Regions from separate parts of the Pseudomonas sp. RA_105y_Pfl2_P56 genome, predicted to be linked through region 1. Evidence: predicted binding sites of a transcription regulator. Region 1 holds the regulator's gene; each other region holds the start of a gene.
The links. Region 1 encodes FliA, which starts transcription of late flagellar genes. Its sites were predicted from a motif close to CTAAAGTTTNNNNNNNNNNNGCCGNTAA; they were not measured.
Positions count from the first base shown of each region.

Region 2: flgM (flagellar biosynthesis anti-sigma factor FlgM) is a predicted target of FliA. The motif match lies at 2,481-2,508, and genes of this name have one in related genera.
Region 3: motA (flagellar motor stator protein MotA) is a predicted target of FliA. The motif match lies at 5,042-5,069, and genes of this name have one in related genera.
Region 4: AACY11_RS19685 (flagellar protein MotY) is a predicted target of FliA. The motif match lies at 2,249-2,276, and genes of this name have one in related genera.

Region 1 covers NZ_CAXAPL010000016.1:1,970-9,457, reverse strand. The annotation lists gene AACY11_RS12990 (protein-glutamate methylesterase/protein-glutamine glutaminase) at 1-258, opposite strand, end outside; gene AACY11_RS12985 (chemotaxis protein CheA) at 308-2,578, opposite strand; gene AACY11_RS12980 (protein phosphatase CheZ) at 2,633-3,421, opposite strand; gene AACY11_RS12975 (chemotaxis response regulator CheY) at 3,440-3,811, opposite strand; gene fliA (RNA polymerase sigma factor FliA) at 3,979-4,719, opposite strand; gene fleN (flagellar synthesis regulator FleN) at 4,716-5,546, opposite strand; gene flhF (flagellar biosynthesis protein FlhF) at 5,663-6,985, opposite strand; gene flhA (flagellar biosynthesis protein FlhA) at 6,997-7,488, opposite strand, start outside.
Region 2 covers NZ_CAXAPL010000025.1:66,765-74,252, forward strand. The annotation lists gene cheR (protein-glutamate O-methyltransferase CheR) at 1-557, opposite strand, end outside; gene AACY11_RS17895 (chemotaxis protein CheV) at 606-1,538, opposite strand; gene flgA (flagellar basal body P-ring formation chaperone FlgA) at 1,621-2,382, shown strand; gene flgM (flagellar biosynthesis anti-sigma factor FlgM) at 2,544-2,870, shown strand; gene AACY11_RS17910 (flagella synthesis protein FlgN) at 2,919-3,386, shown strand; gene AACY11_RS17915 (flagellar brake protein) at 3,479-4,225, shown strand; gene AACY11_RS17920 (MFS transporter) at 4,293-5,693, opposite strand; gene AACY11_RS17925 (glutamine synthetase family protein) at 5,762-7,003, opposite strand; gene AACY11_RS17930 (sensor histidine kinase) at 7,206-7,488, opposite strand, start outside.
Region 3 covers NZ_CAXAPL010000018.1:1,086-8,573, reverse strand. The annotation lists gene AACY11_RS14200 (molecular chaperone) at 1-1,005, opposite strand, end outside; gene AACY11_RS14195 (lectin OAA family protein) at 1,226-1,627, shown strand; gene asd (archaetidylserine decarboxylase) at 1,696-2,556, opposite strand; gene rhdA (thiosulfate sulfurtransferase) at 2,575-3,390, opposite strand; gene AACY11_RS14180 (HDOD domain-containing protein) at 3,433-4,971, opposite strand; gene motA (flagellar motor stator protein MotA) at 5,138-5,989, shown strand; gene motB (flagellar motor protein MotB) at 5,993-7,069, shown strand; gene AACY11_RS14165 (sterol desaturase family protein) at 7,160-7,488, shown strand, end outside.
Region 4 covers NZ_CAXAPL010000030.1:28,066-35,553, forward strand. The annotation lists gene AACY11_RS19680 (argininosuccinate synthase) at 1-1,145, opposite strand, end outside; gene AACY11_RS19685 (flagellar protein MotY) at 1,275-2,183, opposite strand; gene pyrC (dihydroorotase) at 2,343-3,389, shown strand; gene rnt (ribonuclease T) at 3,386-4,063, shown strand; gene AACY11_RS19700 (peroxiredoxin) at 4,138-4,740, opposite strand; gene AACY11_RS19705 (bacterioferritin-associated ferredoxin) at 5,055-5,273, shown strand; gene bfr (bacterioferritin) at 5,475-5,948, shown strand; gene grxD (Grx4 family monothiol glutaredoxin) at 6,055-6,396, opposite strand; gene AACY11_RS19720 (molybdopterin oxidoreductase family protein) at 6,494-7,488, opposite strand, start outside.

The sequences.
Region 1 (7,488 bases):
GTGTGTCAGCGAGGAGAACATCAAGACCGGGGTCGGACAGCGCTGCATGATATGCCGCACAGCCGTGATGCCATCCATCATCGGCATCTCGTAGTCCATGGTGATCACGTCTGGCTTGAGGGCCAGGGCCTGATCGATCGCCTCTTTACCGTTGGTTGCCGTGCCGACAACCTGGATGCTCGGATCCGCAGAAAGAATTTCCGAGACGCGGCGGCGGAAAAAACCCGAATCGTCCACCACCAGGACTTTGACTGCCATAAACACTCCATTAGGTGCAGCGGGACGTTATCGCCCCGCTGCCCCGGATTCAAATACGCCGTGCGGCGTAACGCTTGAGCATGCTTGGAACATCGAGAATCAGTGCAATGCGGCCGTCACCGGTGATGGTGGCGCCGGACATGCCCGGAGTGCCCTGCAGCATTTTGCCCAATGGCTTGATGACCACTTCTTCCTGGCCGACCAGTTGATCGACGACGAAGCCGATCCGCTGAGTGCCCACCGAAAGGATCACCACATGGCCTTCGCGCTGCTCTTCGTGAGCGGCGGAGCTGACCAGCCAGCGCTTGAGGTAGAACAATGGCAGCGCCTTGTCCCGCACGATCACCACTTCCTGGCCGTCCACGACGTTGGTCGTCGACAGGTCGAGGTGGAAGATTTCGTTGACGTTGACCAACGGGAACGCGAACGCCTGATTGCCGAGCATCACCATCAGGGTCGGCATGATCGCAAGCGTCAGCGGTACCTTGATGACAATCTTCGAGCCCTGGCCCTTGGTCGAGTAGATGTTGATCGAACCGTTGAGCTGGGAAATCTTGGTCTTCACCACGTCCATGCCGACACCGCGGCCGGACACATCGGAGATCTCGGTCTTGGTCGAGAAGCCCGGGGCGAAGATCAGGTTGTAGCACTCGCTATCGCTCAGGCGATCGGCCGCGTCCTTGTCCATCACACCGCGTTTTACCGCGATGGCACGCAGAACGTTCGGGTCCATGCCTTTGCCGTCATCGGAGATCGACAGAAGAATGTGATCGCCTTCCTGCTCGGCCGCCAGAACGACTTTGCCGCCCCGCGCCTTGCCTGAATCTTCACGTTCTTCCGGCGATTCGATACCGTGGTCGACCGCGTTGCGCACCAAGTGGACCAGCGGGTCGGCCAGAGCCTCGACAAGGTTTTTGTCCAGGTCGGTTTCTTCGCCGACCAGTTCCAGGTTGATCTCTTTCTTGAGCTGACGCGCCAGGTCTCGAACCAGGCGTGGGAAGCGCCCGAAGACCTTCTTGATCGGCTGCATCCGGGTTTTCATTACCGCGGTCTGCAAGTCAGCCGTCACCACGTCCAGGTTCGACACGGCTTTGGACATGGCTTCGTCACCACTGTTCAGACCCAGGCGCACCAGACGGTTACGCACCAGCACCAGTTCGCCGACCATGTTCATGATTTCGTCGAGACGCGCGGTGTCGACCCGCACAGTCGTCTCGGCTTCGCTCGCCGGTTTTTCCGGTGGCGGTGCTGCTGGAGCGCGGGCAGGCGCCGGTGCGGCAGCGGCAGCCGGTTTTGGCGTTTCGGCTTTTGGTTCAGGCTTGGCCGCAGGTTTGGGCGCAGCAGCGGCCGGGGCCTTGGCGGCTGGCGTGGCAACAGTCGAAGCGGAACCCGTAGCAGCGGTGCCAACTTCAGAGAACTTGCCTTTGCCATGCAATTCGTCGAGCAGCGATTCGAACTCGTGATCGCTGATCAGATCGCTGCCGGCAGCGGCGGCCGCCGGTGCGGCTGGCGCAGCAGGTGCCGAGGCAATCGCCGACTCCAGCGCATCAACGGCGAAATTGCCTTTGCCGTGCAACTGATCGAGCAACGCTTCGAATTCGTCATCGGTGATGTCCGAGCTGTCGCCCGCCGCCGGTGCTGCCGGAGCCGCCGGAGCCGCCGGTGCTACAGCGTCAGCCGCGAACTGGCCTTTACCGTGCAACTGATCGAGCAATGACTCGAACTCGGCATCGGTAATTTCATCGCTGGCGGCCGCATCGGCAGCTGGCGCAGGCGCAGCAGCCGCCGGGGCTTGGGCTTCAGCCTTGACGGCGTTCAGCGAGTCCAGCAGTTGTTCAAATTCGTTATCGGTGACGTCGCCCGAATCGCCTTCGACGACCAGGTCTTCGATCATCTCGGCCACGGGAGATGCCGGGGCTTCGTCCGCCGTTTGCGGCTCGGCCAGACGCGCCAGGGCGGCCAGCAGCTGCGGGGTGGCCGCCGTGATCGGTGCACGTTCGCGGACTTCGCTGAACATGCTGTTCACCGCGTCCAGTGCTTCGAGGACAACGTCCATCAGTTCTGCATCAACGCGCCGCTCACCCTTACGCAGGATGTCGAACACGTTTTCGGCGATGTGACAGCACTCCACCAGCTCGTTGAGCTGAAGGAAGCCGGCGCCCCCTTTTACAGTGTGGAAACCGCGAAAAATTGCATTGAGCAGATCTGCATCATCCGGACGGCTTTCCAGCTCGACCAGTTGTTCGGACAGTTGCTCAAGAATCTCGCCGGCCTCAACCAGGAAATCCTGAAGGATCTCTTCATCGGCGCCGAAGCTCATTAATGGGGTGCTCCTACAGGTCTAAAAACCCAAAAAACCTAAAATTCCAAAACTCTAGAACCCAAGGCTGGATAACAAATCGTCCACATCGTCCTGACCGGACACAACGTCTTCTCGTTTATCGGCATGAATCTGCGGACCTTCACCCTGCGAGAGATGTTTTTGTGGATCTTTTTCTGCAAGCATCGCCTCACGGTCATGTTCGATGCCCGCAAAGCGGTCCACCTGACTGGCCATGAGCACGAGTTTGAGCAAATTGCTTTCGACTTCGGTGACCAGTTGCGTCACACGCTTGATCACCTGACCGGTGAGGTCCTGGTAATCCTGGGCGAGGAGGATGTCGTTCAGATTGCCCGACACCGCACGGTTGTCCGTGCTGCTGCGCGACAGAAAACCGTCGACCCGGCGCGCCAGTTCACGGAACTCTTCAGCCCCGACCTCGCGACGCATGAAGCGCCCCCAATCGGCACTCAAGGCCTGGGCTTCGTCAGCCAGACCATTGACCAGCGGCGTGGCGCTTTCCACCAGATCCATGGTGCGGTTGGCCGCGGCTTCTGTCAGCTTGACCACATAGCCCAGACGCTCGGTGGCGTCGGTGATTTGCGACACTTCCTCAGCCTGCGGCATGTGCGGATCGATCTGAAAGTTGACAATCGCACTGTGCAGTTCGCGCGTGAGCTTGCCCACTTCCTGATACAGGCCGCGGTCACGGGTCTGATTGAGCTCATGGATCAGTTGCACAGCGTCGCCGAACCTGCCTTTTTCAAGGCTTTCGACCAGTTCGACCGCGTGTTTTTTCAGGGTCGACTCGAAATCGCCCTGTGAAGATTCGTTATGCTCCATAGCTCCCCCGCGCGTTCATCAGCCGATGCGTTCGAAAATCTTCTCGATTTTTTCTTTCAACGCCTGGGCCGTGAAAGGTTTGACCACGTAGCCGTTAACACCGGCCTGGGCCGCTTCGATGATCTGTTCGCGCTTGGCTTCAGCGGTCACCATCAGCACGGGCAGGTGCTTGAGTTTTTCATCGGCACGCACGTGGCGCAGCAGGTCGATACCGGTCATGCCCGGCATGTTCCAGTCCGTTACCAGAAAGTCGATGTTTCCGCTGTTGAGTACCGGAATGGCGGTAATGCCATCGTCGGCCTCGACGGTGTTGGTGAACCCCAGATCACGCAGCAGGTTCTTGATGATCCGCCGCATCGTTGAGAAGTCATCAACGATGAGGATTTTCATGTTTTTGTCCAATTCGACCTCCAAGCAGTCTTAAACGCGCCCAGCACCTGGACGCGCCATTTCAATCATTCCGGCGTAGCACTCGAAGACTGTCTGGAACACAACGGAGCAAGACCGGTGCCGCTCATCACCGCACCGGCCTCGTTCGCAGTGTCCCCACACTGCCTTCAGCGCGCTCGCCACTCCCCCAAACGCCCCCGCAAACGGGCCGCGCACTGGCTGTGTAACTGGCTGACCCGCGATTCACTGACGCCAAGGACTTCACCGATCTCCTTGAGGTTCAGCTCTTCGTCGTAGTACAGCGCCAACACCAGTCGCTCACGCTCCGGCAAATTGGCAATCGCGTCCGCCAGCGCTGCCTGGAAGCGTTCATCTTCCAGATCGCGTGACGGCTCAAGATGAGCACTGGCGCCATCCTCGTGCAGCCCTTCGTGTTCGCCGTCCTGCAACAGGTCGTCGAAACTGAACAAGCGACTGCCCAGGGTGTCATTCAAAATCCCGTAGTAATCGTCGAGACTCAATTGGAGTTCGGCCGCAACCTCGTGATCTTTAGCATCACGGCCGGTTTTAGCTTCAATTGCGCGAATTGCGTCGCTGACCATACGGGTGTTGCGGTGAACCGAGCGTGGCGCCCAGTCCCCTTTGCGCACTTCGTCGAGCATCGCGCCGCGGATTCGAATGCCCGCGTACGTTTCGAAACTGGCACCTTTGCTGGCGTCGTATTTGGTCGAGACTTCAAGCAGACCGATCATGCCGGCCTGGATCAGATCCTCGACCTGCACGCTGGCCGGCAGGCGTGCCAGCAAGTGGTAGGCAATGCGCTTGACCAGTGGCGCGTAACGCTCGATCAGTTCGTACTGCGCGTCACGCGCCGACTTCTTGTAGTAATTCATACCGCTGGCTGTCATAGCACGGGCCCTGCCGTTTGCTGCACGAGGCGCTCGACGAAAAACTCAAGGTGGCCACGCGGGTTGGCCGGCAGTGGCCAGGTGTCGACCTTCTGCGCGATGGCCTTGAACGCCAGTGCGCACTTGGAACGCGGAAAGGCTTCATAGACTGCACGCTGCTTCTGCACGGCCTTGCGCACGCTTTCGTCGTAGGGCACGGCGCCGACGTATTGTAGGGCCACATCAAGGAAGCGATCCGTGACCTTGGTCAACTTGGCGAACAGGTTACGGCCCTCCTGCGGGCTCTGGGCCATGTTGGCCAGGACGCGGAAGCGGTTCATGCCGTAATCACGGTTCAACAGTTTGATCAATGCGTAGGCGTCGGTGATCGAAGTCGGCTCGTCGCAAACCACCAGCAACACTTCCTGCGCCGCGCGCACGAAACTGACTACCGAGTCACCAATGCCCGCAGCGGTGTCGATCACCAGCACGTCGAGATTGTCGCCGATGTCGCTGAAGGCCTGAATCAGGCCGGCATGTTGCGCCGGGCTCAGGTGAACCATGCTCTGGGTGCCGGACGCCGCCGGCACGATGCGAATTCCGCCCGGGCCTTGCAACAGCACGTCGCGCAGTTCGCAGCGGCCTTCGATCACATCGGCCAGCGTGCGTTTGGGGGTCAGCCCCAGCAGAACGTCGACGTTTGCCAGTCCCAGATCGGCGTCCAGCAGCATGACCCGACGGCCAAGCTCTGCCAGCGCCAGCGACAAGTTCACTGACACGTTAGTTTTCCCGACGCCACCTTTGCCGCCGGTCACCGCGATCACCTGTACGGGATGCATGCTGCCCATGTTATTTCTTTACCTTGTCTTGCATAGACGGAGGCCACATTACTGGCTGCGCGTTCACAACCTGAACAATGCATGGCAGACCATCGATGTAGGTACAAAAACTGTTCATGAATACCTCAGCCTACCTGCTTGGTCGGGCTGTGATAGATATCAGCGAACATGTCAGCCATGGCTTCTTCGCTGGGTTCTTCCTGCATTTGCACGCTGACGGCGCGGCTGACCAGTTGATGACGGCGCGGCAGATGCAGATCATCCGGAATCCGTGGGCCATCGGTCAGGTACGCGACCGGCAATTCATGACTGATCGCCAGGCTCAACACTTCGCCAAGGCTGGCCGTTTCATCCAGTTTAGTCAGGATGCACCCGGCAAGCCCGCAACGCTTGTAACTATGATAAGCGGCGGTTAGAACCTGTTTCTGGCTGGTGGTTGCCAAGACCAGATAATTTTTTGAACGGATGCCTCGCCCGGCCAGACTTTCGAGCTGCATGCGCAGTGCCGGATCGCTGGCTTGCAGGCCCGCGGTATCGATCAGCACCACGCGCTTGCGCAGCAATGGATCCAGCGCCTGCACCAGCGATTGGCCCGGGTCGACGTGCGTCACCGGCACATTGAGGATACGACCCAGGGTCTTCAATTGTTCCTGAGCGCCGATACGGAAACTGTCCATGCTCACCAGCGCAACGTTCTGCGCGCCGTACTTAAGCACATAACGGGCAGCGAGTTTAGCCAGCGTGGTGGTCTTGCCCATACCTGCCGGACCGACCATGGCGATCACCCCGCCTTCTTCCAGCGGCTCGACTTCCGGTACGGCGATCATCCGCGCCAGGTGCGCCAGCAGCATGCGCCAGGCCTGACGAGGTTCTTCGATATCGGTGATCATCGCCAGCAGATCGCGCGACAACGGACCGGAGAGACCGATACGTTGCAGACGACGATACAGGTTGGCTTGCGCCGGACGCTTGCCTTGCAACTGATTCCAGGCCAGCGTGCCAAGCTGCACTTCCATCAGTTCGCGCAGGCTGTTCAATTCAAAACGCATCGAATCCAGTGCACGCGGATCAACACCACCGGAAGACTGCGCAGGCGCCGGGGCCGGACGCGCTGGTGCGGCGTAAGTCGGCTCGCTCAGCGGTTCAGCAGCGGTCAACGGCAGGCCGGCGAAGATCTGGCGATTGCTATTGCCATCGGCTTCGCCACGCAGGCTCAACTCGGCCTGAGCGGTGACGATGCGCGACTGGGTCTTGCGCAGCTCATCTTCGAGTTCAATGTTCGGAACCCGCGGCGCCAGCGCCGACAATTTGTAATCCAGCGCCGCCGTCAGCTCGACGCCGCCGGCAATGCGGCGGTTGCCAATGATGGCGGCATCAGCGCCCAGCTCATCACGAACCAGCTTCATGGCCTGACGCATATCGGCGGCGAAAAAACGCTTAACTTGCATAAACCACTACCTCAGCCGTTGGGCCCTACTGTCGCAACGATCGTCACTTGCTTGTTGTCCGGAATTTCCTGGTAGGCCAGCACATGCAGCCCTGGGACGGCGAGGCGACCAAAACGCGAGAGCATCGCGCGGATCGGACCTGCTACCAACAGAATCACCGGTTGACCTTGCATTTCCTGACGCTGCGCCGCTTCGATGAGCGAACGCTGCAGCTTCTCGGCCATGCTTGGTTCCAGCAGAACGCCCTCTTCCGAGCCTTGTCCTGCCTTCTGCAGACTATTGAGCAATATTTGTTCCAACCTTGGTTCCAAGGTGATCACAGGCAGCTCGGACTCAGTGCCTACAATGCTTTGGACGATGGCGCGCGATACGCCGACCCGCACAGCAGCCACCAACGCGGCGGTATCTTGACTCTTCGCGGCGTTGTTGGCGATAGCTTCGGCAATGCTGCGGATGTCGCGCACCGGCACGTGTTCGGCCAACAGCGCCTGCAATACTTTGAG
Region 2 (7,488 bases), on a different contig from region 1:
ACCCAGCGCCCAGGTCCTTTCGGATCGAAAAAACGCTGCAGACGATCGGGGGACAAACCGCGACCGATTGCAAGGCTGTCGTACTCGCCAGTCTTGCAGTTGTTCAGCATGCTACCCGAGAGATCGGTGGCAACGATCTGCACGCCCATCTTCAACTGGCCAAGGTTGACGCGCTCGAACTCATCGATAGACATCGAGAGCGAGTACGGTTCCTGACCCGACGAGCAGGCTGCCGACCAGATCCGCAGACGCTGGTTGGGACTGGCCTTGATGGCTTCGGGCAGCACCTTGTTCTTCAAGACTTCAAACGGATAGGTGTCACGAAACCACAGGGTTTCGTTGGTTGTCATGGCATCGACGACCTGCTCGCGCAAACCACTGCGCGGCTGGGTCTGGATGCGCTGAACCAGCTCACCCAGGGACTTGATACCTTGCTGCTCCATCAGTTTGTTGAGACGGCTCGAGACCAGGTACTGCTTGTTTTCACCGAGCAAAATGCCACAGGCTTTTTCCAGGAAGACCCGGAACTGTTCGAAATCCAAATTACCCGTAGACAAATTGATGCCGCCTCTTAAATCGTGTTGACCGCCAGGGACAAAAGGTCCCTAGCTGATATCTGCTGCTTTGATCCGGTCGACTACCCGGGATGCCAGGTCATCAGGGCGGAACTTGGCCAAAAAGTCATCGGCACCGACTTTCTTGACCATCGCCTGATTGAATACCCCCGACAACGAAGTATGCAGGATGATATGAAGCTTTTGCATGCGAGCGTCGCCGCGGATTTCGGCCGTCAGGGTGTACCCGTCCATCTCCGGCATCTCGATGTCGGAAATCATCATCAGGAACTCTTCTTCCGGCTTCTTGCCCTCGTCGACCAGCTTGCGCAGGTAATCCAGCGCCTGCTTGCCGTCGTTCAACGCCACGACTTCAACGCCGATCGTCTGCAGGCAACGCGTGACCTGCTTGCGCGCCACCGACGAGTCATCGACCGTCAGCACCCGCAGCGACAACGCCTTGGTCTGCGTCTCGACATCGACAACACCGACCGAAATCGCTTCCGGCGTCGGTGCAACTTCCGCCAGCACCTTTTCGACGTCGATGATTTCGACTAACTGATTGTCCACCCGAGTCACAGCGGTCAGGTAATGATCGCGCCCGGTGCCCTTGGGCGGTGGATGGATCTCCTCCCAGTTCATGTTGACGATGCGCTCCACCGAGCGAACCAGGAAACCCTGGGTCTTGGTGTTGTACTCCGTGATGATCACGAACGGATTTTTCTTGTCTTTCAATGCCCCGGAACCGGTCGCCATTGCCAGATCAAGGATCGGAATGGTCGCCCCCCGAATATTCGCCACCCCGCACACGACAGGACTGGACTTGGGCATCAGCGTCAGTTGCGGGCATTGCAGCACTTCCCGAACCTTGAACACGTTGATCCCGTAGAGCTGCTGACCGTCGAGACGGAACAACAACAGCTCCAGGCGATTCTGCCCTACCAGTTGCGTGCGCTGGTTCACCGAATCCATTACACCAGCCATGCCCAGACTCCTACACCAACGCCAAGTGTTGTTGCGACGCACATTCATTGCTAAACGGCACGGCGCTTGCTTTTTAACTCGTATGAACGCTCAAACGACATTTTTCCGACGCCTGACATCTCCCCTTCGCAGAGGGCTTTGCGCGATGTCCGCCGTTTGCCTCTTTTTCGCCGGCAGCCCTGCCATTGCTGATGCGGTTACCTTGCCTGACATGCTTATCGGCGTCACTCAGGGCTTTCTTGAGTTCACCGTAGAAGACTATCTGGCTACCAGTCAAACAGAAGGCCGCTACGAAATCGAAGTCAACCAGCTCGACCCCCGTATGCACATGCCCATGTGCGACAAGGAATTGACAGCGTCTTTGGAGAGTCCGGCACGTCCGCTGGGACGGGTAACCGTGAAGGTTCGCTGTGAGGGAAGCTCGCCCTGGACCGTGTTCGTACCCGCTCAAGTCCGCCTGTTTCGCGAGATTGTGACCACCACACGACCGCTCAAACGCGCCGGGATTATCGAGCCGCAGGATGTGACCCTGCGAGAGCGTGACGTCAGCACAATCAATCAAGGTTTTCTGACGTCGGTGGATCAAGCCATCGGGCAAAAATTAACCCGACCAACGGTCGCCGATCAGGTCATCACGCTCGTGCATCTGGAACAGGCGGAAGTCGTGCGCAAGGGCGATCAAGTGGTCATCATCGCCCGCACCGGCACACTCGCCGTGCGTATGCCGGGAGAAGCCCTGTCCAACGGCGGCCTGAAAGAACAGATCCGGGTGAAAAACCTCAACTCCAACCGGGTCATCAAGGCGCAAGTCATCGCGCCAGGCCAAGTGGAAGTGGCCATGTAAAACGCTCATGAGAAAACTGGCGCGGACCTCGTCGGTTCCCTAAACTGTGCGGCAGCAGGACACGCGCCGGCGCAGGCAGGGCCTATTGCTAAATGGGCCTAAAGTTTTCCAGGGGATGGCCGAAAACATGGCAAGCGTCCAAATTCCCAGAGGTTTTTAACATGGTCATCGATTTCAGCCGTTTGAACAGCTCCTCGTCACTTACGGGCAGTACACGTACCAGCAACGCCAGGGAAACCGCCGAAACCGGCACCTCCGCGCCGCTGAATACCCAGGCCGAACCGGCCAGTACCGCAAAAAGCGGGGAATCGGTACACCTCAGCAATGAGGCTCAACAGTTGCAGAAGGTCACTGACAAGCTGCGCGATCAGCCTGCTGTCGACAAAGCCCGAGTGGCCGAGTTGAAAGCCGCGATTGCCGATGGCAGCTACAAAGTCGACAGCAACCGTGTAGCCAGCAAACTGCTCAACTTCGAAGCCCAGCGCTAGGCTTTTGCCTGCGCCAGGCTTTTGGACGCTTAAAACCCAAGGCCAGCCATGCACGACACTCATTTACTGCAACTGATCATCGACGACTTTGCTCCAGCTCAACAATTGCTGGAATTGCTGCAAACCGAATCCCTCGCTTTGCATAGTCGCGACATGCCCTTGCTGGAAGAAATTCTGGCACGCAAACAGGCCCTGATCATTTTGCTTGAACAGCATGGCCGCAAACGCAGCGAAATCCTCGCCAGTCTCAACCTGCCGACCAATCGGCAGGGGCTTGAGCAACTCGCCAGCCAGTCGAGCCTCGGCGACCAGTTGCTCAGCCAGAGCGACTTCCTGACCGATCTCATCGCCCAATGCCAGGCGGCCAATGTCAACAATGGCCAGTCGATCCGGGTACAGCAGGCCGCTACGGCCAATCAGCTGAAAATCCTCACCGGGGGTGAACCGCCAGCGCTGTATGACGCCAGTGGTGCTTTCGCCAAACCCGTCAAGCCGCGTACGTTCAGCCAGGCGTAAGCCGTTCGATGAGCCCGCACTATCAACACGAGAAACATGCTGGCAAAATACTGGCCAGTCGTAGTCAAATTTTGTCTGGAGATTGAGAAAACGTGCCAAACGCCCTAAGCGCGGATGATGCTCCGCAGCCCCCAAAGGTGCTCACCACGCCCCTGGAAATCTCCAGCAACCTGCGTCAGCTGCAAGAAAGCCACGATCCGCTGATCATCACGTTCCACGAACGCAGCCAGCGCTTCCAGAGCTACCTGATCAAAGTCGACCGTGACAGCGCGTCCATCGCCCTTGATGAAATGATCCCGCGCGACGGCGAACGCTTCCTGCTCGCCGGCGAGTCTTTCAAAGTTGAAGGTTTTCATGAGGGTGTGCGCATTGCCTGGGAATGCACTGGCACGCTGAACATCCAAGAGTGCGAAGGTGATCGCTTTTATACCGGCGAACTGCCGAGCGAAGTGGTGTATCACCAGCGCCGCAACGCCTTTCGCGCGGCACTGAAACTGACCGATCTGGTCAACGTTGAACTGGGCGGCGAAAAGCTCAAATCGCCGATCAACGGCAAGCTGCTGGATATTTCCGCGACCGGTTGCAAGCTGCGCTTCGAAGGCGACATCACCGACCGCCTGCAACTGGGCCAGGTCTACGACCGCTTGATCGCCCCGCCGCTGTTCGGCAACCAGCCGACTTCCGTCGAACTGCGTTATCTGCACTTCGAAGAAAAACTCAACATCACGTTTGCCGGCCTGCGCTTCCACAACATCAGTGGTCAGGCTGCACGTAACGTCGAGCGTTTTGTTTATCAGCTGCAACGTGAAGCACGGCGTTTCGATAAAGACGATCTCTGATTCGACACGGCCAATAAAAAGGGCAGTTACCTTGCGGTGACTGCCCTTTTTTATTTTCGACTGCTTCTCAAGGCCTGGCGCCACTGATATCCGGGGCGGGCTTATCGTTGCCAGCATCCGGATTGGCTGCAGGTTCGGACTCAGGTTCTGTTTCAGGTTGCGATTGCGCCTCCGGCTCTGACACTGGCTCCGGTTCAGGCTCTGGCGTGTTCTGCATCTGCTCCTGCACCACCTGCTCGTCAACACGCGGGTCGAGGGCTGCCACCAGCGGTGAGCTGGACATGCTGTCCGGCATCGCTACGTGATGCAGCGGCGCGTCGTCGACCTGATGCAGATTGGTCACCGCCTTCGGGCGAATCCGCCACACCAGCACCATCGCAAAGAAGCTGAAGAACGCGTACAGACTTTGGCTACCGAACAACTTCATCAACACACCCGCCAACAGCGGCCCGATGCTCGCACCGACCCCGTAAGTCACCAACAGCATCGCCGTCAGCGACACCCGGCGATCACCCTCGACATGGTCGTTGGAAAACGCCACCGCCAGGGGATACAGACAGAACTGCACCAGCGAGCAGAGGAAGCCGACCACAAACAGCACCTCCAGCGGTACCTGCGGCAGGATCGCCAGCGGCAAAGCGGCAACCGCCAGAAAACCGGCAAAACAACGAATCAGCAGCGCGCGATCATATCGGTCAGATAGCCACCCCAGCGGCCACTGCACCAGCAATCCGGCAAAAATGCAGGTACCCATGAATAGACCGACCTGCTCGGTCGACAGCCCTTGCTGCGAGGCATACAGCGGCGCCAGACCGTAAAACGAGCCAATGATCAAACCCGCCCCGAGCACCGTACTCAATGATTGCGGCACGCGCTTGATGAAAAAACGCGGCTCCATCGGCGCCGGATGCAGCGGTGCCGGGTGAATCCGTCGGGTCAGCGTCACCGGCACCAGACACAGCGCGAAGCACAGGGCGACCAGCATCAGCAGCTCCAGACCGAGGCCCGGATGCATGACCAGAATCAACTGCCCCAAAACCAGGCCAAGGTACGACGCGATCATGTAGCCGCTGAACACCAGACCACGCTGGTTGGCATCGGCCTGCTCGTTGAGCCAGCTCTCGATGACCATGTACTGGCACATCATGCCCAGACCCACAATCGTTCGCAGCACCAGCCATGCCGGCAGCCAGTCCACCAGACCATGCCCCAACACCGCCGCACCGACGATCCCGGCACACGCCGAATACGCGCGAATGTGCCCGACCCGGGCGATCAACCGGTGGCCGATCTTGCCGCCCAGCACCAGACCGAAATAGTTGGCGGCCATCAACGCACCGACCCACAGCCCGTCGACATCTTCAGCCGCCAGGCGCAGGGCCAGATAAGTAGATAGAAGACCCGAGCCGATCAACATCATCAGCGAGGCAAAATACAGCGCTCGAAAGGATTTCCAGATTTGGCGCATCGGCGTTCCGAGCGGCTCCTTGCAGTAAGTATCGGGCTATCAAACGATAGTCCGATGGCGACGGTACGTCAGGCCTGGGCTGCTAGAACACGCCGTTCCCAGGGAGTGATTTCATCAAAGAAGCTGGTCAGTTCCATGGTCTTCGAAGCGATGTAGCCTTCGATGAACTCCTGTCCGAACAGTTCCCTGGCCAATTGGCTACGTTTCAGACGTTCGAGTGCGGCATGCAAGGTACACGGCAGCGAAAGATTATCCGGCACGTCGAATTCGCCCTGAATCGCCTCGGTCGGCTCCAGTTCGTGTTCGATCCCGTGCAAACCGGCAGCCAGACTGGCGGCGATCGCCAGATACGGATTGGCGTCGGCGCCGGGCAGACGGTTTTCGACCCGACGAGCGACCGGTGAACTGGCCGGAATCCGCAGCCCGGCCGCACGGTTATCGTGGGACCAACAGGCATTGTTGGGCGAAGCGAACGGATGGCACAGACGCTGGTAGGAGTTCACGTTCGGCGCAAACAGCGCGGTGAAGTCCGCCATGCCCGCCTGCTGCCCGCCAATGAAGTGGCGAAACATCGCCGTCGGCTGGCCGCTATCGTCGCTGAAGACGTTTTTGCCGCTGGCGATATCAACGATGCTCTGGTGAATGTGCATCGAGCTGCCCGGCGTGTGCGCCAGCGGTTTAGCCATGCAGACCACGGTCAGGCCATGCTTGAGCGCGACTTCTTTGAGCAAGTGTTTGAACAGGAAGGTCTGATCGGCCAGCAACAGTGGATCACCGTGCAGCAGGTTGATCTCGAACTGGCTGACGCCCATTTCGTGCATGAACGTATCACGCGGCAGACCGAGGGCCGCCATGCATTTATAGACTTCACTGAAGAATGGTCGCAGACCGTTGTTGGAACTGACGCTGAACGCCGACAAGCCATCCTCGCGGCGGCCATCGAGACCGACTGGCGCTCGGAACGGCTGGGTCGGATCAGTGTTTGGAGCGAACACGAAAAATTCCAGTTCGGTCGCCACCACAGGCGCCAGACCGAGCGCCTTGTAACCTGCGATGACTTTCTTGAGCTGGCCACGGGTCGACAGGCTGGAACTTTCGCCAGTCAGTTCATCGGCATCGCAAATGGCCAGGGCACGGGGTTCGTCACTCCATGGCAACGGATGAATCTGGTCTGGATCGGCAATCAGCGCCAGATCACCGTCATCGCTGCCGTAGAACCGCGCCGGCGGATATCCGCCCATGATGCATTGCAGCAGCACCCCCCGCGCGAGCTGCAAACGACGCCCTTCGAGAAAACCCTCGGCGGTCATCACCTTGCCGCGTGGTACGCCGTTCAAATCCGGCGTGACACATTCAATCTCATCAATGCCCGTCAATCGCTGCGCGAGTGAACACTGGCCATCGGTTGTCATGACGCAATCCTTGTTGTTGTACGAGCCGCGAACGGCGACCCGAACAAAATAGGCTTCGGCTGTTCGGAATATCAAGCAGCGTCAAACAAAAAGCCTCGGATCACGGCAGATAGAGACTGAAGATCCCGCCACCCAAGGGGCCGCCATTACGGATTTCGGTGCGTCCCTCGACACCATTGCGTTGATGCAACGCGGCAATGCGGGCAGCGAAATACAGGCCAAGCCCGGTACTGCCGCTGCTGTGATTGATGCCCTGTACATAGTCGGCCTGACGTTCGAGCATCTCGACCGGATAGCCGTCGCCGTCATCGTTGATGCTCAGCACCAGTTGCCCGGCCTCGTCACTGACGGTGATCAGCAGCGACTCGCGGGCATAACGAATG
Region 3 (7,488 bases), on a different contig from region 1:
GCACACGGTCAGGCTGCCTTGGCCCACGGTGCGCTGAAAACTGCGCTCGGCCGCCTGGCCCCAGGTCGCATGCAAGTGTTGCAGGGTGTCGAAGCTCAGCCCGGCAGGGACGGGCAGCGGCGTCGACGTGTCCTGGCGCTGCAGAAATGCCTCGATGACATTCACCAGCGGCTGCGGATCGAAGCCGAGCAGTGCATTTTTCTGCTCACTGCGGAACATGTTGCGATAGCGCGGCCCGGCATCGAGTTCGGCGCTGATCGCAAACAAACCCTCGTCCGGGCTACCGGGATGCAGTTTGAGCAAAGCACTCCACGGCTCGATCACTTCTGCCAGTCGGGCAATCTGGTTCTGTCGCAGTTGATTGCAGCGGGCGCAGCCCAATAGCAGGGCGGCGATGTAAGTCTGTTCCAGGCTCAACTCGGTGCTCAGGCTGGCGAGATCGTCATGCACCTGGCGCTGTTGCAACTGCAATTGACAGGCTATTCGATAGAGCTGATGCAGCTCGAACCACAGATGCTCCGGCGGCGAGCTGTACAACTGCGCGGCGCGCACCCCTTGAGCTTTAAGTGCATGGGCTGCCCGTTGCAGGGCCTGGCTGACAAGTGCTGCGCGATCCTTGCTGTACTTCGGCGCAATGCGCAACACGATCTGTTTGTAGCCGATGGCCAGATGACCTTGCAGCGCTTGACACAGGTTGCTGATCTTGCGCGAGCGCTCGTCGAGCATGATCGCCTGATGCAGGAAGTGCCGCTCCAGATGCTGGCAGACGAAGTACACCTCAGGGCGCAGCAGTTCCAGCAGTTGCAGGCGATTGTCACTGGGGGTGAGCAACAGATTGAGTTCGCCCAGGCCTTGATACAACAGGCGGGCGGTTTCGCCGATGTTGGCTTTGGGCAGGTCGGCGATCCAGCGTTTGAGATCGCGCGGGGTGTGTTCACAGAACGACAGGCGCGTTTGCGTTGGCGTCGGGGCGCGTAATGTCGGTTGGAATTGAGGCTCACTCATGCCATGACCAGCTCCGGAAACGAATGGGGCAATGCACGAAACTCTAGCAGCTGTGGCCGGGTTCGCGGGTTCCTGTGGGGTTTTTTACCGTTTGTCTGCTTGCTCGTTGCCATGCCGTAGGCGCAACTAGGCTCTTAGGCGTGCGATCGGATACGCACGGTCGTACGGCCTGTTGCCAATAGCGGGCAGGTCTCTTCATAACTTCAAGGAGATGAGGTTCATGTCTAAATATGTAGTGGCAAATCAGTGGGGCGGCAGTTCGGCCCCTTGGCATCCAGGTGGAGATTGGGTGCTGGGCGCGCGGGACAACCAGAACGTCGTGGCCATCGAGATCAAGTCCGGTGACGACGGCAAAACGTTCACCGGCACCATGACCTACGCCGGTGAAGGGCCCATTGGCTTCAAGGCGCAACGCACAGGCCAGAACCAGTACAACGTCGAGAATCAGTGGGGTGGCAACGATGCCCCGTGGCATCCGGGCGGCAAGTGGGTCATTGGCGGACGGGACAATCAGAACGTTGTCGCGTTGAGCGTCACTTCCAATGATGGAGGGAAAAACCTCAGTGGCACCAATACCTATGCCAACGAAGGGCCAATCGGCTTTCGTGGGCAAATAGAGTAACGGTCCCCGCGAGTCGTATCCGCCCATTCGCAGACGTGCGAACGGGCGGATCAGTGGCTACATCAGACTCAGGCTTTTGGCAGCGCCAAACCCTGGCCCATCTGCACTGGCGAGCCAGCCGCCAGTTCTTCAGCCCACTTCACTTGATCCGGCCCGAACAGCACGATCGCGGTCGAACCCAGCTTGAAACGGCCCAGTTCGGCGCCTTTTTCCAGATGAATCGGCGCGCGGGCGGCTTCGTCGTAGCGGAAGGTTTTCAGCTCGCGTTTCGGCGGCGTGACCAGGCCGGCCCACACGGTTTCGATCGAAGCCACAATCATCGCGCCCACCAGAACAACCGCCATCGGGCCGCGTTCGGTGTCGAAAATGCACGCTACGCGCTCGTTGCGGGCGAACAGCTCCGGGACGTTTTCGGCGGTGGTCTGGTTGACCGAGAAGATCCGGCCCGGGATGTAGACCATTTCACGCAGGGTGCCGGCCAGCGGCATGTGTACGCGGTGGTAGTCCTTCGGCGACAGGTAAATGGTGGCGAAGTCGCCGCCCATGAACGGCGCTGCGTTTGCCGCGTCACCGCCGAGCAGTTCCAGCACGCTGAAACTGTGGCCCTTGGCCTGGAACACCCGACCGTGTTCGATCGGGCCGAGCTGGCTGACGGCACCGTCGGCCGGGCTGAGGACTGCGCCCGGGGTTTCGTCCAGCGGACGCGCGCCGTCTTTCAGGGCGCGGGTGAAGAACGCGTTGAAGTGCTCGTAGGCAGTCAGGTCTTCAACCAGTGCCTGCGACATGTCCACTTGATAGCGCTTGGCGAACCACTGGGTGAATGCATTCTTGAACCAGCGCACGCGGCACTCGGCAATGCAGCCGGCCAGGCGCGACAGCAAATGATGAGGCAGCAGGTACTGGCTGAGGATAAACAGACGCTCTTTCATTAGTTGTCCTTAAAAACCTTAAATCTCGACAGGCGTGTCGGGGTGGTTGCCCCATTCGCCCCAGGAACCGGCGTAGCCTTTGACTCGCGGATAACCGAGGGACTTGGCCACCAGATAAGTGAAGCCCGACCGGTGATGGGTCTGGCAGTGGGTAATGATTTCTTTGTCCTTGGTGATCCCCAGGTCTTCGAGGATCTGCGGCATGTCAGTGCGAATGCGTAACTGACGCGCCTTGTCCATGCCCGCCGTCCATTCGAAATTGACGGCGCCGGGAATATGGCCGGCTTTGGCGGCCAGGACCTTCTCGCCGGAGTATTCCAGCGGCCCGCGTGCATCCCAGATCGCCAGGTCGGCGGCGCCGAGACGGCTTTGCAGGTATTCGCGCGTGGCGGTCGGTTCTTCGTGCAGCGTCAATGCCACCGGACCACCGGCGGCAGGAGGTACCTGGATCGACATCGGCATGCCATCGGCCAGCCACGCCGGCAGACCGCCATCGACATAGTGGTACTTGTCGTGACCGATCACGTCGAGCAGCCAGATGAAGCGTCCGGCCCAGCCGCCGCCCTCGTCGTCATAGACCACGTAGACCGCGTCCTGGCGATGGCCCAGCTCACCGAACAACGCTTCCAGATCGGCTTTGGCCGGCAACAGTCCCGGCGCCGGTGGCTGGCCGAACTGGGTTCGTTTCGGATCGACAAACCGCGCCCCGGGAATGTGTCCTTCGGTGTAGCGGGCGGCACTGGTCAAGTCCACCAGAATCAGATCGCTTGCCTCGAGCCTGGGGAGCAGGTCGCTCGGTTCGATCACGAGCGGCAAGCCAGAGAAGTCAGACATGTGAGGTCTCCAGAGCACAAAGTGGGGGATTGTAGCGCAGCCTCATCGGCCACGGCTGCTAAAGCTGTGCAGGGCTTTTTCGATGCATTGCGCGGTTTTGCCAAAGGCTTGCACGGTGATATCGGCGAAGGGGCCACCGCCCTGATCGGCGACGACGATCATGATCACCCGGCCATTGTTGACCAGTGAGCGCAGGAACAGGTGCTCGCCACGAAACAGAGAGCGCAGGTTCGGCGGCAGCAGGGCAGAGAATTGTCCGTCGTTTTGCGGGTTGATCCGTACCTGCGCCTGTTGCGCGAGCAGCCGTTGCAGGACTTTGCTTTGACTGACCACAAAGTTCAGCGCCCCCGCTTCTTTTGGCAGGCCGAAGGTCTGGTGCACGCGCAGATTGGACTGGGTGCGATCGGCCATCAGGATCATCACCCGATGCATGCCGCTGGCGACCAGGGCGTCACGGGCGGCAACGGTCAGGCTCATGGCATTGGTGAAGCGACTCGGCTCGGCCAGCAGTTCGGCGCATTGCCGGCGCCACTGCGTCAGATCTTCGGCGCTGGGGGCGGCGGCCGGGAGCATTCCGGCCGGCAAGCGATGAGTGCCCCACGGCCATAGCAGCGAAATGGCCGGGTGCCACAGATCCGGCAGCGCATGGTGACGCGCGCTGTTGGCCGCCTGTTGGTGCAATTGCTGCTGCACCTCGTCCATCGAAATTTGCAGATAAAGGCTGGTCAGGTACTGCCAGCGCTTACTGTGCGGACTGTCCCACGCCTGTTGCGCCGACAGCGCCAGCCCGTTGGCCAGCAGCACGGTGTTGGCCGGCTGATTGAGCCAGCGGCGCAACGTCGGATCATCGTCCAGACGATTTTGCTGACGTAACGGGTGCTCGCTGTCGCGGGCGATTCTAAGGACCTTGACCAATTCGCGGCGCTCGCCGAGCAGCAATTTGTAGCCTTGTTGCACCCAGACCGGCAGGTGCCATACGTGCACCAGCGCCTCGGCGATTTTCAGCAGGCGCACGCCGAACAACTGTTTCTCGACAGTGCGCGCCGACTCGCCCTTGTGGATAACCCGCAGTTCCCACTCTTCAAGCAACTGTGGATACGTCAGCGCCAGCGGCCACAACGGCGAGAGAAACAGCAGACTGCCCCAATGAATGTCCTGCCACAGCCGCGCCAGGCGACTGGCAAAAAAACCGTTGGCCTGTTGCGTGGCGTGTTGGCTGATCATTTGCAGTTGCCGCAGGGCCTTGGGAATCTGCATCTGCGGTTCGGCAGGCAGGCGTGCCAGCAGTTCTTCGGTGCGGGCGAGGCCGAGACGGTTGATCGCCACTTCGAGATTTTCCGCCGGTGTGCTCATCGTGCCGTGGGTGTGACGATTTGCCTCACGGATGATGCTCAAGGCCAGCGCCGGGCTGTCCTGCATCAGGTCAGCGATGTCGCGCAGAGAACTGCGGTTGTCACGAATGGCCCGGCAGACTTTGTCGTGAGCGTCTTGCGGCACGGGCAGGCGCACGCTATCGAGCCATGTCACCCAGCCTTCAAGGGTGGTCGGTTTTACGTGTGGGACGTTCGTTTCATTAGCCATGTCTGGACGAGATCTTCACTGACTGTAGACGCGCCCGGCATGGGCTAAATTGGCTTTTCGCCTGAACTGGCTATAGTCTGGCGCAGTTTTGCCGATAAGTAGAAGAAGAGATTTTTTAACTTCCGAATATGACCTTGAACCCGACTTAAATAAGTACTTTCTACCTATGGCTAAAATTATCGGCATCATCGTCGTATTCGCGAGCGTGCTCGGCGGATACGTGCTCTCCCACGGCAAGATTGCCGCCCTGGTCCAGCCCTTCGAGGTGATGATCATCGGTGGTGCGGCACTGGGTGCATTCCTCCAGGCCAACCCCGGTTACATGACGATGCACGTGCTCAAGAAATCCCTGAGCATGTTCAGTTCGCGTTTCAGCCACACCTTCTACCTGGAAGTGCTCGGCCTGATCTACGAGATCCTCAACAAGAGCCGTCGCGAAGGCATGATGGCCATTGAAGGCGACATCGAAGACGCCGCCGCGAGCCCGATTTTCGCCAAGTACCCGGCAGTCCTTAAAGATGAACGCATGACCGCGTTCATCTGTGATTACCTGCGCATCATGTCCTCCGGCAACATGGCTCCCCACGAGCTCGAAGGCCTGTTCGACATGGAGCTGTACAGCCTCAAAGAAGACCTTGAGCACCCGTCCCACGCGGTAAACGGCATTGCCGACGCCATGCCGGGTTTCGGTATTGTCGCGGCGGTACTGGGTATCGTGGTGACCATGGCATCCTTGGGTGAGGGCGATCAGAAGTCCATCGGTCTGCACGTCGGTGCGGCGCTCGTGGGTACCTTCTTCGGTATTCTCGCCGCGTACGGTTTCTTCGGCCCGTTGGCGCATTCCCTGGCCCACGATGCCAAGGAAGAACTGAACGTCTACGAAGCCATCAAGGCCTCGCTGGTGGCTTCGGCTTCCGGCATGCCGCCATCGTTGGCGGTGGAGTTCGGTCGCAAGGTGCTGTACCCGGCGCACCGTCCAAGCTTTGCCGAGCTGGAACAAGCCGTTCGCGGTCGTTAAGCCATGGAAAATAATCAGCCGATAATCATCAAGCGCGTCAAGCGCATAGCCGGTGGGCACCACGGCGGGGCATGGAAAATCGCCTTCGCCGACTTCGCCACGGCAATGATGGCGTTCTTCCTGGTGTTGTGGCTGCTGTCCACCGCAACGCCGGAGCAGAAGATCGCCATCGCCGGCTATTTCAAAGACCCGGTCGGCTTCTCTGAAAGTGGCACGCCTTACATCATCGATCTGGGCGGTACACCGACCCTGGCCCCGGAAAATACCCTCAACCCCGAGGTGAAATCCCAGCCACAACCGGACAAGGTCACCGTCGACACCGATCAGGTCGAAGGCATGGCCGAGCAGGTCGAGAAGGAGCGTCTGGAACTGCTCCTGCAAGAGTTGCAGAACAAGGTCGACGAAAACCCGCAACTGCAGAAGTTCAAGGATCAGATCCTCTTCGAGATCACGCCGAACGGCTTGCGCATCCAGATCATGGACGCCGAGAACCGGCCGATGTTCGACTCCGGTTCCGCACGTCTGAAGCCGTACTTCGAAGACATCCTGCTGGCCATGGCCGACACCATCAAAGCGGTGCCGAACAAGATCAGTATCAGCGGCCACACTGACGCCCAGCCATACATTGGCCGTGGTGATTACGGCAACTGGGAACTCTCGGCCAACCGTGCCAATGCCGCTCGCCGCGCATTGGTCGCTGGTAGCTATCCGGAGGAGCAGGTGGCGCGAGTGGTGGGTTATGCCTCGTCGGCGTTGTTCGACAAGGAGAACCCGTTCAATCCGGTCAACCGCCGCATCGACATTGTCGTGCTGACCAAGAAGGCTCAGGCAGCCATCGAAGGTGCGCAAGGTGCCGAACCGGCGAAACCGGCAGAGCAAGGGCAAAATGGTGCCGTTGCAACGCCACCGGTCGATCCGAACGCACTGCCGGCCGATCAGCAACCGGTGCCTGCCCACGAGTTGCGTGAACGGTTGAACCTGTTCGACGACGCGGCACCGAAACCGGCCGAGCCGGGAAGTGCGGCGCCGGCGCCGACAACGCCCCCGGCGACTGCACCGGCCCCCGCGCCGAAGCAGTGACCCCTAAAAAGCCACGGTAACCGTGGCTTTTTTGTGCCTGCCTGCGTCGCATTGACCAATCGCAGTTTTCGCATTCACGGAAGATCAGTTATGGAAAGAGTCAAAGCCTATTTTCAGCGGCACGGCCACGCCCCCTTCAAGTTTGGTGAGGGGCGGGTCAGTGGTTATATCTCGGCCACGCTCGGGCTGTTGAGCCTGCTCGCGGTGTTGTGCTTCCTGTTTCCCGAGTGGCTCACCACTGCTGAACTGCGCAAGGTCTACGACGAACAGTTTGCGCGTACCACGCTGTTGCTGGGGCTGGTGCTGTCGTTCAGCCTCGGTACCCTGAATATCCTGCTCAACAAACGCAAGCGTCTGGGGATCACCGGGCTGGTCGCGTCGGGGCTGGCGGTATTTCTCGGCGGCACCAACGTGCAGGT
Region 4 (7,488 bases), on a different contig from region 1:
TCGGCCTGATTGTAAGCGCCGCCATCTTCTTCGAACGTTGCGATGTTGGCGTCGAACAGCGAATCGTCGGACTTGCGGCCGGTCACGATCACGTTGCCCTTGTACAGCTTCAGGCGAACCACACCGTTCACGTTGACCTGGGAAGCGTCGATCATCTGTTGCAGCATCAGACGCTCAGGGCTCCACCAGTAGCCGGTGTAGATCAGGCTGGCGTATTTCGGCATCAGCTCGTCTTTGAGGTGAGCGACTTCGCGGTCCAGAGTGATCGACTCGATGGCGCGGTGAGCGCGCAGCATGATGGTGCCGCCCGGGGTTTCGTAGCAACCACGGGACTTCATGCCCACGTAACGGTTTTCGACGATGTCCAGACGGCCGATGCCGTGCTCGCCACCGATCTTGTTCAGTGTCGCCAGAACAGTGGCCGGGGTCATTTCGACGCCGTCCAGCGCAACGATGTCGCCGTTGCGGTAGGTCAGTTCCAGATACTGCGGGGTGTCAGGAGCGTTCTCCGGGGAGACGGTCCAACGCCACATGTCTTCTTCGTGCTCGGTCCAGGTATCTTCCAGCACGCCGCCTTCATAGGAGATGTGCAGCAGGTTGGCATCCATCGAGTACGGGGATTTTTTCTTGCCGTGGCGCTCGATCGGGATCGCGTGCTTCTCGGCGTAGTCCATCAGCTTCTCGCGGGACAGCAGATCCCACTCGCGCCACGGAGCAATCACTTTCACGCCTGGCTTGAGTGCGTAGGCACCCAGTTCGAAACGCACCTGGTCGTTGCCCTTGCCGGTCGCACCGTGAGAAATGGCGTCAGCGCCGGTTTCGTTGGCGATTTCGATCAAACGCTTGGCGATCAATGGACGTGCGATGGAAGTACCCAGCAGGTACTCGCCCTCGTAAACGGTGTTGGCGCGAAACATCGGGAACACGAAATCACGCACGAACTCTTCGCGCAGATCATCAATGTAGATTTCTTTGACGCCCATGGCCTGAGCCTTGGCGCGGGCCGGCTCGACCTCTTCGCCTTGACCGAGATCTGCGGTGAAGGTCACCACTTCACAGTTATAAGTATCCTGCAGCCACTTGAGGATCACCGAAGTGTCCAGGCCGCCGGAATACGCCAGAACGACCTTGTTTACGTCCGCCATGCCATCACTCCACGGGGTTCTACGGAAAGCCGAGGAGTCTACCGCTCCAACGCGATAATTTACAGAGGCGCGACAGCTTAAGACGACAAAGCGACAGAATCTGTCGAGAGCGCGACGATGACCGGCAGGTCAGGAAGTCGCCGCGGTATTGGCGGGAGTGCTGGCCTGAGGCGCTGGAGCCGTGGTCGGGGTCACGCGCGTCAAATGCACATTCACCCGGCGGTTCTTCGCCCGATTGGCCGCATTGGTGTTCGGCACCAATGGATAACGTTCACCGTGGAAACGCACAGTGATCTGCGATTCCTGAATGCCGTTGGCCTTGAAGAAGTCGACCACAGCCAATGCACGGCGGCGCGACAACTCGCGGTTGGTCAGGCGATTACCGCTGTTGTCGGAGTGGCCGTCAAGCTCGATGTGATTGACCGTCGGATCGGCCTTCATGTAGTCGAGCATGACCTGCAGTTTGGCCTTGGCGGCAGCATCAAGATCAATGCCCTCGCCAGGGAAGCCGACCTGCGACTGTTTGATCTGATCGAAATTCTGTGGCAGCAATTTCGCCACACAACTCTGGTATTCGTTGAACGCCTTGCTGAACTTGACCGGCAACAGGCGCACTTCCGAAACCCGGCCATCGCCCGAGGCACGGCGTACAACAGGGCTGCGCCCGTCCATCAGGCCGCTCATCAGTCCACCTGCCTGAGACTGCGAACTGCTGAACAGAATGTTGCCGCTGCCCAGCCTGACAGAGCCCAGATTGATGTCGCCGCGCCCCGGCTGCCATGGCGCGGCTGCCGCGAGCAACGTCGCCGAACCGCCGCCCAGCATGGCGTTATAGGCGTTCAAACGAAATATTGCCTGTTCACCGGCCCTGCGCACGAACTCTCCCGAACCGAAATCAGTGATCGGTTGCGTCAGACGGCATTCGAACTTATCGCCGGCGACCGTCCACTCAATGTTCTCCAGTCGAGTCTGGTAGGTCAGCGCCATCGCGGGAAGGCTGGCAAACACACTGAGCAAGGCTAAATAACGCTGGCGCACGGGAGGCTCCATTGGCTTCTGCAACAAAAAGACCGATACACACATGTTTACGGCATACCTATGGGATATCGGAAGGTTCCTGCAAAACTTGATAGCGAGTGCCTGCAAGAGTCTTTTCGGGTAGCATTCCCCTCAGTTTGACCCGCCTGGAATCCCCTCATGTCCGACCGCCTGACCCTGCTGCGTCCCGACGACTGGCACATTCATCTTCGCGATGGTGCTGTGTTGACCAATACCGTTGCCGATGTTGCGCGCACCTTCGGTCGCGCCATCATCATGCCCAACCTGGTACCTCCGGTGCGCAACGCCGCTGAAGCCGACGGCTATCGCCAGCGGATTCTCGCTGCTCGCCCGGCCGGCAGTGGTTTCGAGCCGTTGATGGTGCTGTACCTCACCGACCGCACCCAGCCCGAAGAAATTCGTGAGGCCAAGGCCAGCGGTTTCGTGCACGCCGCCAAACTGTACCCGGCCGGCGCGACCACCAACTCCGATTCCGGAGTGACCAGCATCGACAAGATCTTCCCGGCGCTGGAGGCCATGGCCGAAGTCGGCATGCCGCTGCTGATCCACGGTGAAGTCACGCGCGGCGATGTCGACGTGTTCGACCGCGAAAAGATTTTCATCGATGAGCACATGCGCCGTGTCGTCGAGCGTTTCCCGACGCTCAAAGTGGTGTTCGAACACATCACGACTGGCGATGCGGTGCAGTTCGTCAACGAGGCTTCGGCCAACGTTGGCGCGACCATCACGGCGCATCACCTGCTCTACAACCGCAACCACATGCTGGTTGGCGGGATTCGCCCGCACTTCTATTGCCTGCCGATCCTCAAGCGCAATACCCATCAGGAAGCCCTGCTCGACGCCGCCACCAGCGGCAGTGCGAAGTTCTTCCTCGGCACCGACTCGGCACCGCACGCCCAGCACGCCAAGGAAGCCGCCTGCGGCTGCGCCGGCTGCTACACCGCGTACGCCGCCATCGAGTTGTACGCTGAAGCCTTCGAACAGCGTAATGCGCTGGACAAGCTAGAAGCGTTCGCCAGCCTCAACGGGCCACGCTTCTACGGCCTGCCGGCCAATACCGACCGCATCACTTTGGTTCGCGAAGAATGGACCGCCCCGACCAGCCTGCCGTTTGGCGAGTTGACCGTTATCCCGCTGCGCGCCGGTGAAAAGCTGCGCTGGCGCCTGCTGGAGGAACACGCGTGAGTGAAGACCATTTCGACGACGAACTGGAAGGTCAAGGTGGCGGCGGCGGTTCCCGTCATCCAATGGCAGCGCGTTTTCGCGGTTACCTGCCGGTTGTCGTCGACGTAGAAACCGGTGGCTTCAACTCGGCCACCGATGCATTGCTGGAGATTGCCGCGACCACCATCGCCATGGATGAAAAGGGTTTCGTTTACCCGGATCACACCTACTTCTTCCGCGTTGAGCCTTTTGAAGGCGCCAACATCGAAGCGGCGGCACTGGAGTTCACCGGGATCAAGCTTGATCACCCGTTGCGCATGGCCGTCAGCGAAGAAACGGCGCTGACCGATATCTTCCGTGGCATCCGCAAGGCGTTGAAAGCCAACGGCTGCAAACGGGCGATTCTGGTCGGCCATAACAGCAGCTTCGACCTCGGCTTCCTCAATGCCGCTGTTGCGCGACTGGATATGAAGCGCAATCCGTTCCACCCATTCTCCAGCTTCGACACCGCCACGCTGGCCGGTCTGGCCTACGGTCAAACCGTACTGGCGAAAGCCTGTCAGGCAGCCGATATCGATTTCGACGGCCGTGAGGCGCACTCCGCGCGTTACGACACCGAGAAAACCGCTGAGCTGTTCTGCGGCATCGTCAATCGCTGGAAACAGATGGGCGGCTGGGAAGACTTCGACGACTGATGGTTTTCGAATAAATCCCGCGCATGAAAAAACCGGCTACGTGAGCCGGTTTTTTTGTACCTTGACGTTGCGCCTTACAGGGCAGCAGCGTTCTCGGTCAGGTAAGCCGCAACACCTTCTGGCGAAGCGTTCATGCCTTTGTCGCCTTTCTTCCAGTTGGCAGGGCAGACTTCGCCGTGCTCTTCGTGGAATTGCAGAGCGTCGACCAGACGGATCAGCTCTTCCATGTTACGGCCCAGCGGCAGGTCGTTGATGATCTGCGAGCGGACAACGCCTTTGTCGTCGATCAGGAAGGCACCACGGAACGCCACGCCGCCTTCGGATTCAACATCGTAAGCCTTGGCGATGTCGTGCTTCATGTCGGCAGCCATGGTGTATTTCACCTGGCCGATGCCGCCATTGTTGACCGGGGTGTTGCGCCAGGCGTTGTGGGTGAAGTGCGAGTCGATCGAAACCGCGATCACTTCAACGTTGCGTGCCTTGAAGTCGGCCATGCGGTTGTCCAGAGCGATCAGCTCGGACGGGCAGACGAAGGTGAAGTCCAGTGGGTAGAAGAACACCAGGCCGTATTTGCCTTTGATGGCCGAGGACAGGGTGAAGCTGTCAACGATCTCGCCATTGCCGAGTACGGCCGGTACGGTGAAGTCAGGGGCTTGTTTGCCTACGAGTACGCTCATTGATATCTCCTGGTGTAAAAACTTGAAGTTCAGGGTCCGGGCCAGCCTGCCACCCTCAGGCGACAGCCCTGTGACACGAACCCCCTTCGCAAGGGCCGACCATCATACACTGCGTTTTTGGCCTGTCCTTAAAGGTTTTTTGGGGCAGGCGAATAAGGACGCTGCATTTACAGGGCCAGGCAAATAGCCACTTGTCACCGTTCGTCAGTCACTGGCCATTCTGGCCAAAAGCTTTGCGAAAGCACTTTGACAATCATTCTCGTTAACATTAAGATCCATCGCAATTGAGTCACAACCAGCGACGGTTCTCACTTATGTATGTTTGTCTCTGCACTGGCGTCACCGACGGACAGATCCGCGAAGCGATCTATGAAGGTTGCTGCAGCTACAAAGAAGTTCGCCAGGCCACCGGCGTCGCCAGCCAATGTGGCAAATGTGCTTGCCTGGCCAAGGAAGTGGTTCGCGAAACCCTGACCAAGCTGCAAACCGCCCAGGCCGCGATCCCCTACCCGGTAGAATTTACTGCCGCGTAAATACCCTCATTTCAAAGAACCGGACTTGATGTCCGGTTTTTTTATGCCTGAAAATCAATTGGTTAGGCTCCAGACGCGGAACACAAACATTCTTATTCAGATTTATTTTCATTTATTATTCAATAACTTAGGTTTGACACTTATAAAAGTGCAGCCCAAACTCCGCCCTATATACAGCTAATACAGGGCAGGACTCCCATCATGAAAGGCGACATTACAGTCATCCAGCATCTCAACAAGATCCTTGCCAATGAACTGGTCGCGATCAATCAGTACTTCCTGCATGCCCGCATGTATGAAGATTGGGGCCTGAACAAGCTGGGCAAGCACGAGTACCACGAGTCCATCGACGAGATGAAACACGCGGACAAGCTGATCAAGCGCATTCTGTTCCTCGAAGGGCTGCCGAACGTGCAGGATCTGGGAAAACTGCACATCGGCGAGCATACCCAGGAAATGCTGGAATGCGACCTGCGTATCGAGAAGACCGGCCATGCTGACCTTAAAGCCGCGATTGCGCATTGCGAATCCGTTGGCGATTTCGGCAGCCGTGAACTGCTCGAAGACATTCTCGAATCCGAAGAAGAACATATCGACTGGCTGGAAACCCAACTGGGCCTGATCGATAAAGTCGGTCTTGAGAACTATCTGCAATCGCAGATGGGCGAAGAGTAAGTTAGCGCCCGCTAAACGCGAGACACTGAAAAGCCCCGCCCTCTTTTGAGGCGCGGGGCTTTTTATTGCTCGGGTTTCAGCATTGGCCGAAACCCGAAAAAGCCGATCAGGCTTCGGACTTGTTCGCAGCAGCGGCTTCGACAGCCGCTTTGATGGTGCTTTGCAGCGAACCGTCTGCAGCCATCTCGGTCATGATGTCGCTACCGCCGACCAGCTCACCGCCCACCCACAATTGCGGGAAAGTCGGCCAGTTGGCGTACTTTGGCAGGTTGGCGCGGATTTCCGGGTTCTGCAGGATGTCCACGTACGCAAACTTTTCGCCACACGCCATCACAGCCTGCGCAGCTTTCGCGGAGAAGCCACACTGTGGGGCATTCGGCGAACCTTTCATGTAAAGCAGAATGGTGTTGTTGGCAATCTGCTCTTTAATCGTTTCGATGATATCCATGGAGCACCTCGGCTGAACTTTCCGACTCATGGGTCGGCACGGTGGCGCATTGTAACGGAATCCCGAGCGCCATGCTCGGTCTCCCCGACAGACATGCTCAGGCTGCCACCACCGTCACCGGAACGCCATTGAGCGCGGCATTACCCGACAGCTCGTCAAGCTGACACTCATCGGTCAGGTCGTTGGCACTGGAACCCGGCTGACTGCTGGCAATCGCCATCTGTACACCGGGACGCGCATGCCCCCAGCCGTGAGGCAAGCTCACCACGCCTTTCATCATGTCCAGACTGCCGAGCACTTGGACTTCGATCTGCCCGACCCGTGAACTGACGCGCACTAACTGGCCATCTTCAAGCCCACGACTGGCGAGGTCATCCGGGTGCATCAGCAATTGATGCCTTGGCTTGCCTTTCACCAGACGATGATAGTTATGCATCCAGGAATTGTTACTGCGCACATGGCGGCGGCCGATCATCAGCAACTCATCGGCGGCGGGCGCCTGCAATGTCGCGAACCGTGCGAGGTCGGCGAGTATCTCCGGCGGCGCGGCCTGCACGCGTTGATTCGGCGTTTTCAGGCGTGGCGTGAGATTGGGTTTCAGCGCGCCAAGGTCAATGCCGTGCGGATGATCGAACAGCGTTGCCAGCGACAGTTTCTGCTCGCCCGCGTCACCGTAGATCCCCATGCGCAGGCCCAAGTCGATCATCTTCGCCGGCGGCATTGTTGGCTTCAGTTCCTTGCCGGTTTTTTCGGCAAACGCTTTGGCCAGGCCGACGAAAATCTCCCAATCATGCAAGGCGCCCTCGGGTTTGGCGAGAATTGCGCGATTGAAACGGGTGACATTGCGCACCGCGAACAGATTGAACGTGGTGTCGTAGTGATCGTTCTCCAGCGCCGAAGTCGACGGCAGGATCAGGTCGGCATAACGCGTGGTTTCGTTGATGTACAGGTCGATGCTGACCATGAACTCCAGACCGTCCAGCGCCTGCTCCAGTTGCCGCCCGTTAGGCGTCGACAGCACCGGGTTACCGGCGACGGTAATCAGTGCGCGCACCTGCCCCTCGCCGTCGGTGAGCATTTCTTCGGCCAGCG